2 regions of the Spirosoma koreense genome follow, and region 1 is predicted to be linked to the other one. Evidence: riboswitches for the same ligand, from Rfam matches in the RefSeq annotation. Region 1 holds a riboswitch; the other holds the start of a gene.

Region 1 (5,047 bases):
ATAAAATCCGACAGACAATAGTTGGGCAGGCCCGGCGCTTTCTGATTTTGCTGACGCAGAAAATGCAGTACGGTCTTGGTATCGTAGATCAGTTCTCCTGCCGGGCTGACGGCCGTTTGTGACTCAGCCCGTGAGATTTTGTACTCGATGTGCCGGTGCGACCCGTGCCGTTCGCAGGGAATGTCACGTGCCTGTTCCTCAAAATCGTGCAGCAGCACATCATCGTCGGCCGAGTTGGCCGGATAAAAGCCCACCACAGCTTTCGCTCTGAGGAGCTTTCCATCAATAATTTCCTGCAGCAGTTTATTCGCATCCTCGAACAACTGGCGGGCTTCGTTGCCAACCACGGCATCCTCGAAGATTGCCGGATACTTACCGCTCAGTTGCCACGTCTGAAAAAATGGCGTCCAGTCGATGTACTTTGCCAGTTCGGCAATGTCATAATCCTCGAAATACCGATTTCCAAGGAAGGCTGGTTTAGTCGGTTCGAAGCTGCTCCAGTCGATGGCCGTCCGGTTTTCGCGGGCTTTATGGATCGTTAGGCTGGCTTTCTCCTGCCGACGACGCGCGTGGTCGTCGCGTAGCTTGCTGTATTCGGCTTTGATCTCGGTGAAAATAGTGGTTCGCGTTATGACCTGTTCACTCGTCAACCGCCCCGCCACGGGAACGCTTCGGCTGGCATCCAGCACGTGAATGACCGGTCCTGAATAGTGCGGGTCAATCTTAACCGCCGTGTGTGTTCGTGAGGTCGTTGCTCCACCGATAAGCAGGGGTAGGGTAAATCCCTGCCGCTCCATTTCTTTGGCAACACCCACCATCTCGTCCAGCGACGGGGTAATCAGGCCGCTCAGCCCAATGATATCGACGTTGTGTTTGCGGGCTTCCTCCAAAATCTTCTGCGTCGGCACCATTACGCCAAGATCGATAATTTCGTAATTATTGCAACCCAGCACCACGCCAACGATGTTTTTACCAATGTCGTGTACATCGCCTTTAACGGTTGCCAGCAGGATTTTTCCGGCTGACGACGATTCTCCTCCCGACTTCTCGGCTTCGATAAACGGGGTCAGGTAGGCGACGGCTTTTTTCATCACCCGCGCCGATTTGACAACTTGAGGTAGAAACATTTTACCCGCGCCAAACAGATCACCCACCACGTTCATACCGTCCATCAACGGCCCTTCGATGACGTGCAGCGGCCGTTCGACCTGATGCCGGATTTCTTCGACATCCTGATCGATATAATCCGTAATACCTTTCACCAACGCGTACTTAAGCCGTTCCCGAACGGGTTCACTCCGCCAGCTTTCATCCTGCACAACTGCTTTACCTTTGGCCTTTACGGTTTCGGCAAATTCGACCAGTCGTTCGGTGGCGTCGTCCCGGCGGTTCAGCAACACATCTTCGCAACGCTCCAGCAAATCTTTCGGGATGTTGTCGTATACTTCCAGTTGACCGGCGTTCACAATGCCCATGTCCATACCGGCCCGAATGGCGTGGTACAGAAACGCGGAGTGCATGGCTTCGCGCACCACGTCATTACCCCGGAAACTGAACGAGATATTCGAAACGCCCCCGCTTACTTTCGCCAGCGGCAGGTTTTCTTTGATCCAGCGGGTTGCATTGATGAAGTCGACAGCGTAGTTGTTGTGCTCGTCGATACCCGTTGCCACGGTCAGGATATTTGGGTCGAATATGATATCCTGTGGTGGAAAACCGACTTTATCGACCAGAATTCGGTAAGCTCGTTCGCAAATTTCGATCCGGCGTTCGTAAGAGTCGGCCTGGCCGGTTTCGTCGAACGCCATTACGACAGCCGCAGCTCCGTACCGTTTCACCAGGTTAGCCCGTTCGATAAACGCTTCTTCGCCTTCCTTGAGTGATATCGAGTTCACGATGGCTTTGCCCTGTACGCACTTTAAACCCGCTTCGATCACTTCCCATTTCGATGAATCGACCATAATCGGCACGCGGGCAATGTCGGGCTCGGAGGCAATCAGGTTTAAAAAGGTCGTCATGGCTTCCACCGAATCGAGCATGCCTTCGTCCATATTGACGTCGATCACCTGCGCTCCGCCTTCCACCTGCCCGCGGGCAATGCTGAGAGCTTCATCATAATTGCCTTCCTTAACCAGCCGGGCAAACTTTTTCGAGCCCGTTACGTTGGTCCGTTCGCCAACGTTGAGAAAATTAGTCTGCTCGGTTATTTTCAGTGGCTCCAGCCCGCTCAGCTTCTGATACGGTTCGGGCTGTGGTAATTGCCGGGGAGGATATTTGGCAGCCGCCTGTGCAATAGCCTGTATATGATCGGGGGTGGAGCCACAGCAGCCGCCGACAATATTCACGAAACTGTCGCGAATGAATCCTTCGACCTGAGCTGCCATCATCTCCGGAGTTTCGTCGTACTCGCCGAACTCGTTAGGCAAACCGGCGTTCGGATAAGCAGACGTGAAAAAAGGCGCTTCTTTGGCAAGCGTCTGAATATAAGGCCGCATCAGTTCGGCGCCGAGCGCGCAATTCAGGCCCACACTTAACAAGGGCAGGTGCGAAACTGAATACAGAAATGCTTCGGTTGTTTGTCCCGACAAGGTACGACCGCTGGCATCCGTAATTGTGCCGGAGATCATGATAGGTAAGGGCATGGAGCGCGGGGCATGATGGGGAGTATCCTCTGCTCTTTGCCCCCGGCCCTCGGCAAAATACTTATCGATGGCGAACATAGCCGCCTTGGCGTTGAGTGTATCGAAGATGGTTTCTACCAGCAGTAAATCGGCACCGCCTTCTACTAACCCGCTGACCTGCTCATAATATGCATTGACCAGTTCGTCGAAGGTAATGGCACGATAAGCAGGGTTATTGACATCGGGCGACAGCGAAGCCGTACGGTTGGTCGGGCCCATAGCTCCGGCCACAAAGCGCGGTTTATCGGGATTCTGACGAGTCACTTCCAGCGCCACTTCTTTGGCGATCCGGGCCGATTCGTAGTTTAATTCATACGCCAGCTCTTCCATGTGGTAGTCGGCCATGGCAATGGTCGTTCCACTGAACGTATTGGTTTCGATAATATCGGCGCCCGCTTCCAGATACTGCCGGTGTATCTCCTGAATAATGTCTGGTTTCGTTAGCGACAGCAGGTCGTTATTTCCTTTCAGATCATGTGGCCAGTCACGAAATCGTTCGCCCCGATAGTCGGCTTCGGTTAGCCCGTATCGTTGAATCATCGTTCCCATTGCCCCGTCAAGGACGAGGATACGCTCACGCAGAAGTTCTTGTATCGTTTTCAAAGCCAGTAGTGTAAGGCATGGTATCGAGCTGACAACAACCCATGCGCTCAAAAAAGTCCAAAACTACAAAAAGAGGCTTATGGCAAAAAGACAGGTAGCCGATGGCTAATCTTATCTGCCCCGGCACATAACCGGGTGGAAATTGGCACCGTTACCGGAGTGTGGTCGGTTGCCAAGACATCATCGGGTCCTCTCCCTCCGTCTTTCTGGATAAGCTGCAACAAAAATAGGTAAAAAATAAGGCACACCAATATATAGTGTGCCTCAATGATTCGATTCGCGGCCGATTACCAGGTCTGCTCCAGATCTTCTTTGGTATACAGGTGATTCCGTTCGTTGTAGAACGACTTCGTGTCCATCCGTTTAATAGCCAGCGGATTTTTCGCCGTCATCCGGTACAGGAGCGCAATAGGAAACAGGAAGACAAAAAATAGTATCGACAAAATTATTTTGCCGTTGATGTTTCCCAGTACTTCAGCCAGTTTGAACCAGGCTTTCACGATCAGGTCGCCTGCCACCGGGATGGCCAGACTCAACACCCCAACAGCAGCCGCAGCGTAGAGCCACCAGGGTGACTTAAACACAAAATATAAGACGACCAGCCCGGTCACAATGACCAGTTGTGCTTTTACTTTCTCGGTAACGTCCATGTTTTAGAACAGGGTGTAAATGAAAGGCGCCACGGCCGATCCGCCACCGATAACAATCAGAATACCAATGAGTAACAGCAAGACAATCATGGGGGCCAGCCACCATTTTTTGCGCTGTTTCATAAATTTGAAAATGTCCTGTAAGAATTCCATAGCTTACTTGTCAGGTTTATTAATTTTGAGTAGTTGGCGTATGCGCTACGGCAGGTTTCGACTCGATCAGCTGAAACAAAGCCTCCCCTACGCGGTGGTTCACCAGGGCACTGGCGTGTCCATCGTTACGTCCGACGACACGATCTTTGACGTCAATATCCCCGATTAGTCTCCCGACCTCCAGGACTGGTACGTTTTGCTGCTTAAAAAAAGCAACGACCGGCCTGGTATATTCGGCCGACTGTTCCAGGTTATGAACGAACGGAAACAAAACCACGTACAGCTGCGCGTTATTTGCTTTGGCGTATTCGACGAACTGGTTCAGATCGCTCAGGTGATCGTTGATGATCGCGGGCGTTCCGTAGGCTGTTCGGGCATACGTATCGAACGGTGCAAAATTACCGTGAGGGAACTGCCAATACAAATAATTGAACAGGTACGACTTGATAAACAGGGACTGAAACGCCCGGGGGATATCCGAGAACGGCGTAAAAGCCGCAGGTTTCAGCCCGTGCTGGGCCGCTACTTTCTCGATGTCGTTCGGGAAATACTGTAAAATCAGCACATCGGGCCTGACTTTAAACTTTGTCAGCCGTTTGAATTCATCGCGGGTGTCGGAGCCCGATATACCCAAATTGTAGGTTACGAATTGTTTATCTCCCAGTTTTTCGGCCAGTACATTCCCATACCGGTCGCTGGCGGAGGTAAGACCGTGTCCGGCCGTAAACGAATCGCCCACAATCAGGACTTTCTTTTTACCCACCGTATCGGTTTTGGGCGAATCGCGGTAGTCGTCCGGGGTCATGGGCAACCAGTGGCGTTCAAACCAGATGTGGGAAGCCAGGGTTATGCCGCCTTCCTGACTCTGGGCAATAAACATAAACGCCATCTCCAGCGCTACCAGCAACAGTACAATGGGCAGAAACAACGTAGCCAGGTTGCCAAGGAGTTTGGGCGGGT
Region 2 (5,047 bases), on a different contig from region 1:
GGACAAAAAAGACAGGGGTGCATCGGGTAGATACTTGCTCATTTTTTCGACGAAGGCGTAGAAAAAAAGAAGGACTTCTTCCGGATGCCGGCCATCGCCGAGATCATTGTCTCCAGCGTAGAAAACAATCGATTTGGGCGCCACCGGAATCAGGATACGCTCGAAGAACCAGGTACAAGCCGCTAGTGTCGAGCCGCCGAATCCTAAGTTAAGGGGGTTAATTTGCGGGAAATCCTGCGCTAATGTCGTCCAGAGCCGAATCGATGAACTACCATAAAACACAATCCGATCGGACGCCGGAGGTAATGATGTCATTTTTGTTTCCAGCTGCTGAACGTCGGCTTCGTACCAAACCATACCAGGGTAATTAATGAGGACTAACGGATTTTTACGGTAGCTGACAACGGCACGTCGACCGAGGTTGTGCTGGCTACCCACTTCCGAATAATGTTTGTCAATGGCCGAAATTCGATAAGAAAGCCGTCATGACCATATAATGAATCAATTTCCTCGTAAACGGCCTCGGGAATATGACGCGCCAGAAACTGCTGTTCCGAGGGCGGGAAGAGCAAATCGGAGCGAATACCCACAACCAGCGTCCGGGCTTTGATTTGAGCCAGGGCATTAAGAATACTGCCCCGGTTGCGCCCCACGTTATGGGAATCCATCATCTTCGAGAGTGTCCAGTAGGTAAATGCATTGAAGCGATCGGCCAGCTTTTCGCCCTGATAACGCTGATACCCAGCCGCTTTATAGCCATCCAGCTGCTCGTTATTATCCAGCGCCTGCGTGAAGCCATAGGTATCATAATTGCGGTACGAAATCATCGCCATAGCCCGGGCGGCTTTCATACCGGCTACGCCCGCTTTGTCGCTTCGTTCGGTCCAGGTCGGGTCAGCTTCGATCGCCATTCGCTGGGCTTCGTTGAACGCAATGCACCACGGCGAAGCCACAGCGCTAGCCGCAATCAGGACCAGATTCGCGATCAGGTTCGGTTGTAGAATGGCCCATTCGACGGCCTGCTCTCCACCCAGAGATCCACCGATACAGGTGTGAATTTTTTCGATACCCAGTTCCTGACGTAATAAATCGAGGGTAGCTACGATGTCCCGGACCGTTACGGCCGGAAAATCATGAAAAAAAGGTTGCCCCGTCAACGGATTTACGGACAAGGGGCCCGTCGAGCCGTAACAGGATCCGAGTACATTGGCACAGACGATAAAATGCCGGTCCGGATCAAAATATTTGCCAGCCCCGACCATCCCTCCCCACCAGTCGCCAGCGTCGGCATTGCCCGTCAGCGCATGGCAGATCCACACGACGTTCGATTGATCGTCATTCAGCGTGCCGCGCGTGGTATAGGCCAACCGGAAACTCGGCAACGTCTCGCCCGACTCGAGCGGGAATGAATATTTATAGTCGAAATACTGGAGGTTCAATTGAAAAGAGTTTACAGTTACTGCTTGCCGTTCATGGCAGACTGACAATTGCCATGAACGGCAAGCCGAAAACTACGTCAATACTGGCTCGGCAATCTGAGCAAATGCCTGTTCAAGATCGGCTTTGATATCATCGATGTGTTCGATACCCGCCGAGATGCGCAGTTCGCCCAGCGAAACACCGGCGCTGGCCTGGTCCTGTTCGCTCAGTTGCTGGTGAGTCGTCGACGCCGGGTGAATAATCAGCGTCTTCGAATCGCCGACGTTCGCCAGATGGCTTATTAATTTCAGGCTGTTGACAAACCGGTCAGCTGCGTCTTTACCACCTTTCACTTTGAACGTAAATACGCCCCCGAAGCCCCGCTTCAGGTATTTTTTAGCCAGCTCGTGGTACGGGCTGCTTTCCAGACCCGGATAGTTGACCGACTCGACCTGCTCATGCTGCTGGAGCCACTGTGCCAGCGCCAGCGCATTCTGCACCGTACGATCGACGCGTAGCGACAGGGTTTCTAACCCCTGCAACAACAGGAACGAGTTGAACGGACTGATCGCCGGCCCCCAGTCGCGCAGGCCTTCTACGCGGGCCCGGATAATAAACTGAATGTTACCAAACGGCCCGCCCACGCCGAATACGTCATTGAAGACCATGCCGTGGTAGCCTTCAGATGGCTCTGTAAACTGCGGAAATTTGCCATTGCCCCAGTTGTAGTTACCGCTATCCACAATGACCCCACCAATGCTCGTTCCGTGGCCACCAATCCATTTCGTGGCTGACTCGACCACCACAGCGGCACCGTGCTCGATAGGCCGGAACAGATAGCCGCCTGCTCCGAAGGTATTGTCAACGATCAGTGGCAGGTCATACTCGTTGGCCAGAGCCGCAAAGGCGTCGAAGTCGGGAATGTTGAAGCCTGGGTTACCGATTGTTTCGAGGTAAATGGCTTTTGTTTTATCGTCAATCAGTTTAGCGAAGGCTTGCGGATCGCTGCCTTCAGCGAAGCGAGCCTCGATGCCCAGCCGCTTAAACGATACCTTAAACTGGTTATAGGTGCCGCCATAAAGAAACGAGGTCGTTACGAAGTTTTCGCCCGCACTCAGAATATTACTCAGCGCAATGAACTGAGCCGCCTGACCGGAGGCCACCGCCAGAGCCGCCACTCCACCTTCCAAAGCCGCAATCCGCTTCTCGAATACGTCTGAGGTTGGATTCATGATGCGGGTGTAGATATTTCCGAATGCTTTCAGTGCAAACAAATCCGCACCGTGCGCCGAATCATTGAATACGTACGAAGTGGTCTGGTAAATAGGAACAGCCCGGGAGTTGGTCGTGGGGTCGGGTTCCTGCCCGGCATGGAGCTGGAGCGTGTCAAAATGAAGTTGAGAGGCCATACTGAAAAACTGAGGTTTTGTGTAGTCATTGATCAGCGGTAGGTATTGGGCTACCGTAAACGTGAGGATGCCGCAGAAAACCTCTCCCGATTTTCAGCGGTGCAGCAACGTGTCGAAGGCTTAGCAGGTTTCAGCCCGGGGCCATCCAGCCCGGGACTGACATCTCTGATGGTAGAGCATGTGCGTATTCGATTTATAGTTCCTAAAATGATTTTAGGCAGGAGTTAGCACCTTGCCGTGAGGTAGGTTGCCAGCGATTCGTAGAGCCTGATCTCTCCCCGCTTCTGTATAAATCAATTCGTGCCAGAAGGTAATTGGCGCGTAATAATTGACTTGATGCCGCAAGTATAACAGCCAAACGGCGCGAATCCAAACAGGACACGGTTTTTCTGTAGGGTAACTTTTTTTACTACCAGACAGAAAACCGACGCTTGTCAAGTCGATTCATTGTTTACTTTTGTGGCAAGACACCTGCCCATGAATCAGACGTACCGATACAACCGCGAAAATGCCACCCGAGTAGCCGGAACCACTACTCTCAAGGACGCCATCGGTCAACTCCTGAAAGCGTATCAGCTTCAGACCCGCTTCAACGAAACGTACCTCGAAGCCTTCTGGGGGCGGATGATGGGCCCCGCTATTGCTTCCCGTACCAACCGGCTCTACGTCCGCGATCGGAAACTTCATATTGAAATTGCTTCGGCTCCGCTACGCAATGAACTTGTCAACGCCAAACAGAAGCTGATTCAACTGGTCAATAAAGACATGGGCTCCGATGTCATCGATGACGTTATCTTTATCTGATAATTGACCCTAAAAACGAGAAAGCGCATCGATCAGGATCGATGCGCTTTCTCGTTTTTAGGGATTGTTAGTCAGAGGTAATCATTAGGCATCTAAAGTCAATTAATGACCATCAATGACTATTTCTGACTTACAATCCCTAGTCGTTTTGTGAATTCGCCCATGGTGCTAAACTCACCCATTGGTTTCAGATAGCGCAGGAGTTCATCAACGCGGTCGAGCAGAGCATCACGCGAGTGTCGGCGGACGTAGGCAGGGATCTGCTCGTAGGCAGACAAATCGGTAAATTCCCAGGGATGCACGTACAAATTCAGAAACCCATCCGACTGTAGCGTTTGCCGGCAAAGCTGTTTATAGAGCGCGAATGGGAAATTCTTCAGACTCAGCCAGAACAGCGGCAATCGGAGCGTCGGCGTAACCGACGCCGGAATCTGCCACACGCCCATCTCCCGAAACGGGTGCCGGGGTTCGCCCCAGTGGTTATACCGCCCCGGAAGCCAGGTCGGATGCAACGATGAGTTATATTTGTAGCCAGCCTGGTACACATCGTTCGGATCGACAAATCCCATACGTGCCCGGCGGAAACCCAGAATCGGCTGATTCAATAACTCTTCCAAAGCCAGCCGGGACTTGAGCAGGTCGGCGGGTTCGAAGGTAGTATGATAGTACCCGTGGGAGGCAATTTCGTGTTTGCGCGACAGGGCGCGGATCAATTCCGGCTCATGCAAGGCGTAATTCGCCGTTGTAAAGAGCGTAGTTCGGGCACCGATCGCGTCGAAGCGTTCAGCCAGTAATTTTAACCCTTTCGTTGAAACGGCCACTTGTTCCGACAGCGGAATGGCATGACCGAATTCAACGGCAGTATCGAACTCTTCTACGTCAACGGTGAATAAAATATCACGTCCTCTTCGGATGGGGCTTGCCATGTCGTTACGCTCTCCTCGATGTCGCTCGTATCACTGATAATATAGGCGGGGCGTCCTTTCACTTCTACGAACGTTTTGCCCAAATATACGCCGATAATACCGATCATGATAAACTGCACACCGCCAATGAGCACTAGCAGCAGCACCAGGGTTGTCCAGCCTGATACGGTTGCGTTCGTAAAATAGTGTTCATACAGCGCTTCGGCGCCGAATAAGCTGGCCAGTAGAAACATACTGAATCCGAGCAGTACCGACAGGTATAAGGGGCGAGTCGAGAACGAGGTGATGCCCATAGCCGCCAGTTTGAGCATTTTCCGGAACGAATATTTAGAACGACCCGCGTACCGGGCGGCTGGTTCATACAGAATCCGGCACTGTCGGAAACCCACCCAGGAAATAGCTCCGCGCAAAAACAAATCGTTTTCTTTGAACTGTTTCAGGGTATTGACCACCTTCCGGTCGAGCAGTCGGAAGTCGGCGGCTCCGTCT

The links. A riboswitch is a leader RNA that binds a small molecule or an ion and turns the genes downstream of it on or off. The one in region 1 is predicted to bind S-adenosylmethionine.
Region 2: another riboswitch for S-adenosylmethionine. It lies ahead of ACYVC2_RS00715 (O-acetylhomoserine aminocarboxypropyltransferase/cysteine synthase family protein); the one in region 1 lies ahead of metH (methionine synthase).

The regions. Positions count from the first base shown of each region.
Region 1 covers NZ_BAAHAC010000029.1:509,818-514,864, forward strand. The annotation lists gene metH (methionine synthase) at 1-3,284, opposite strand, end outside; SAM riboswitch class I at 3,393-3,501, opposite strand; gene ACYVC2_RS30005 (SxtJ family membrane protein) at 3,572-3,934, opposite strand; gene ACYVC2_RS30010 (DUF5989 family protein) at 3,938-4,087, opposite strand; gene ACYVC2_RS30015 (SGNH/GDSL hydrolase family protein) at 4,107-5,047, opposite strand, start outside.
Region 2 covers NZ_BAAHAC010000002.1:17,390-22,436, forward strand. The annotation lists gene ACYVC2_RS00705 (SGNH/GDSL hydrolase family protein) at 1-315, opposite strand, end outside; gene ACYVC2_RS00710 (homoserine O-acetyltransferase family protein) at 378-1,439, opposite strand; gene ACYVC2_RS00715 (O-acetylhomoserine aminocarboxypropyltransferase/cysteine synthase family protein) at 1,512-2,828, opposite strand; SAM riboswitch class I at 3,019-3,123, opposite strand; gene ACYVC2_RS00720 (DciA family protein) at 3,306-3,632, shown strand; gene ACYVC2_RS00725 (polysaccharide deacetylase family protein) at 3,752-4,558, opposite strand; gene ACYVC2_RS00730 (glycosyltransferase family 2 protein) at 4,507-5,047, opposite strand, start outside.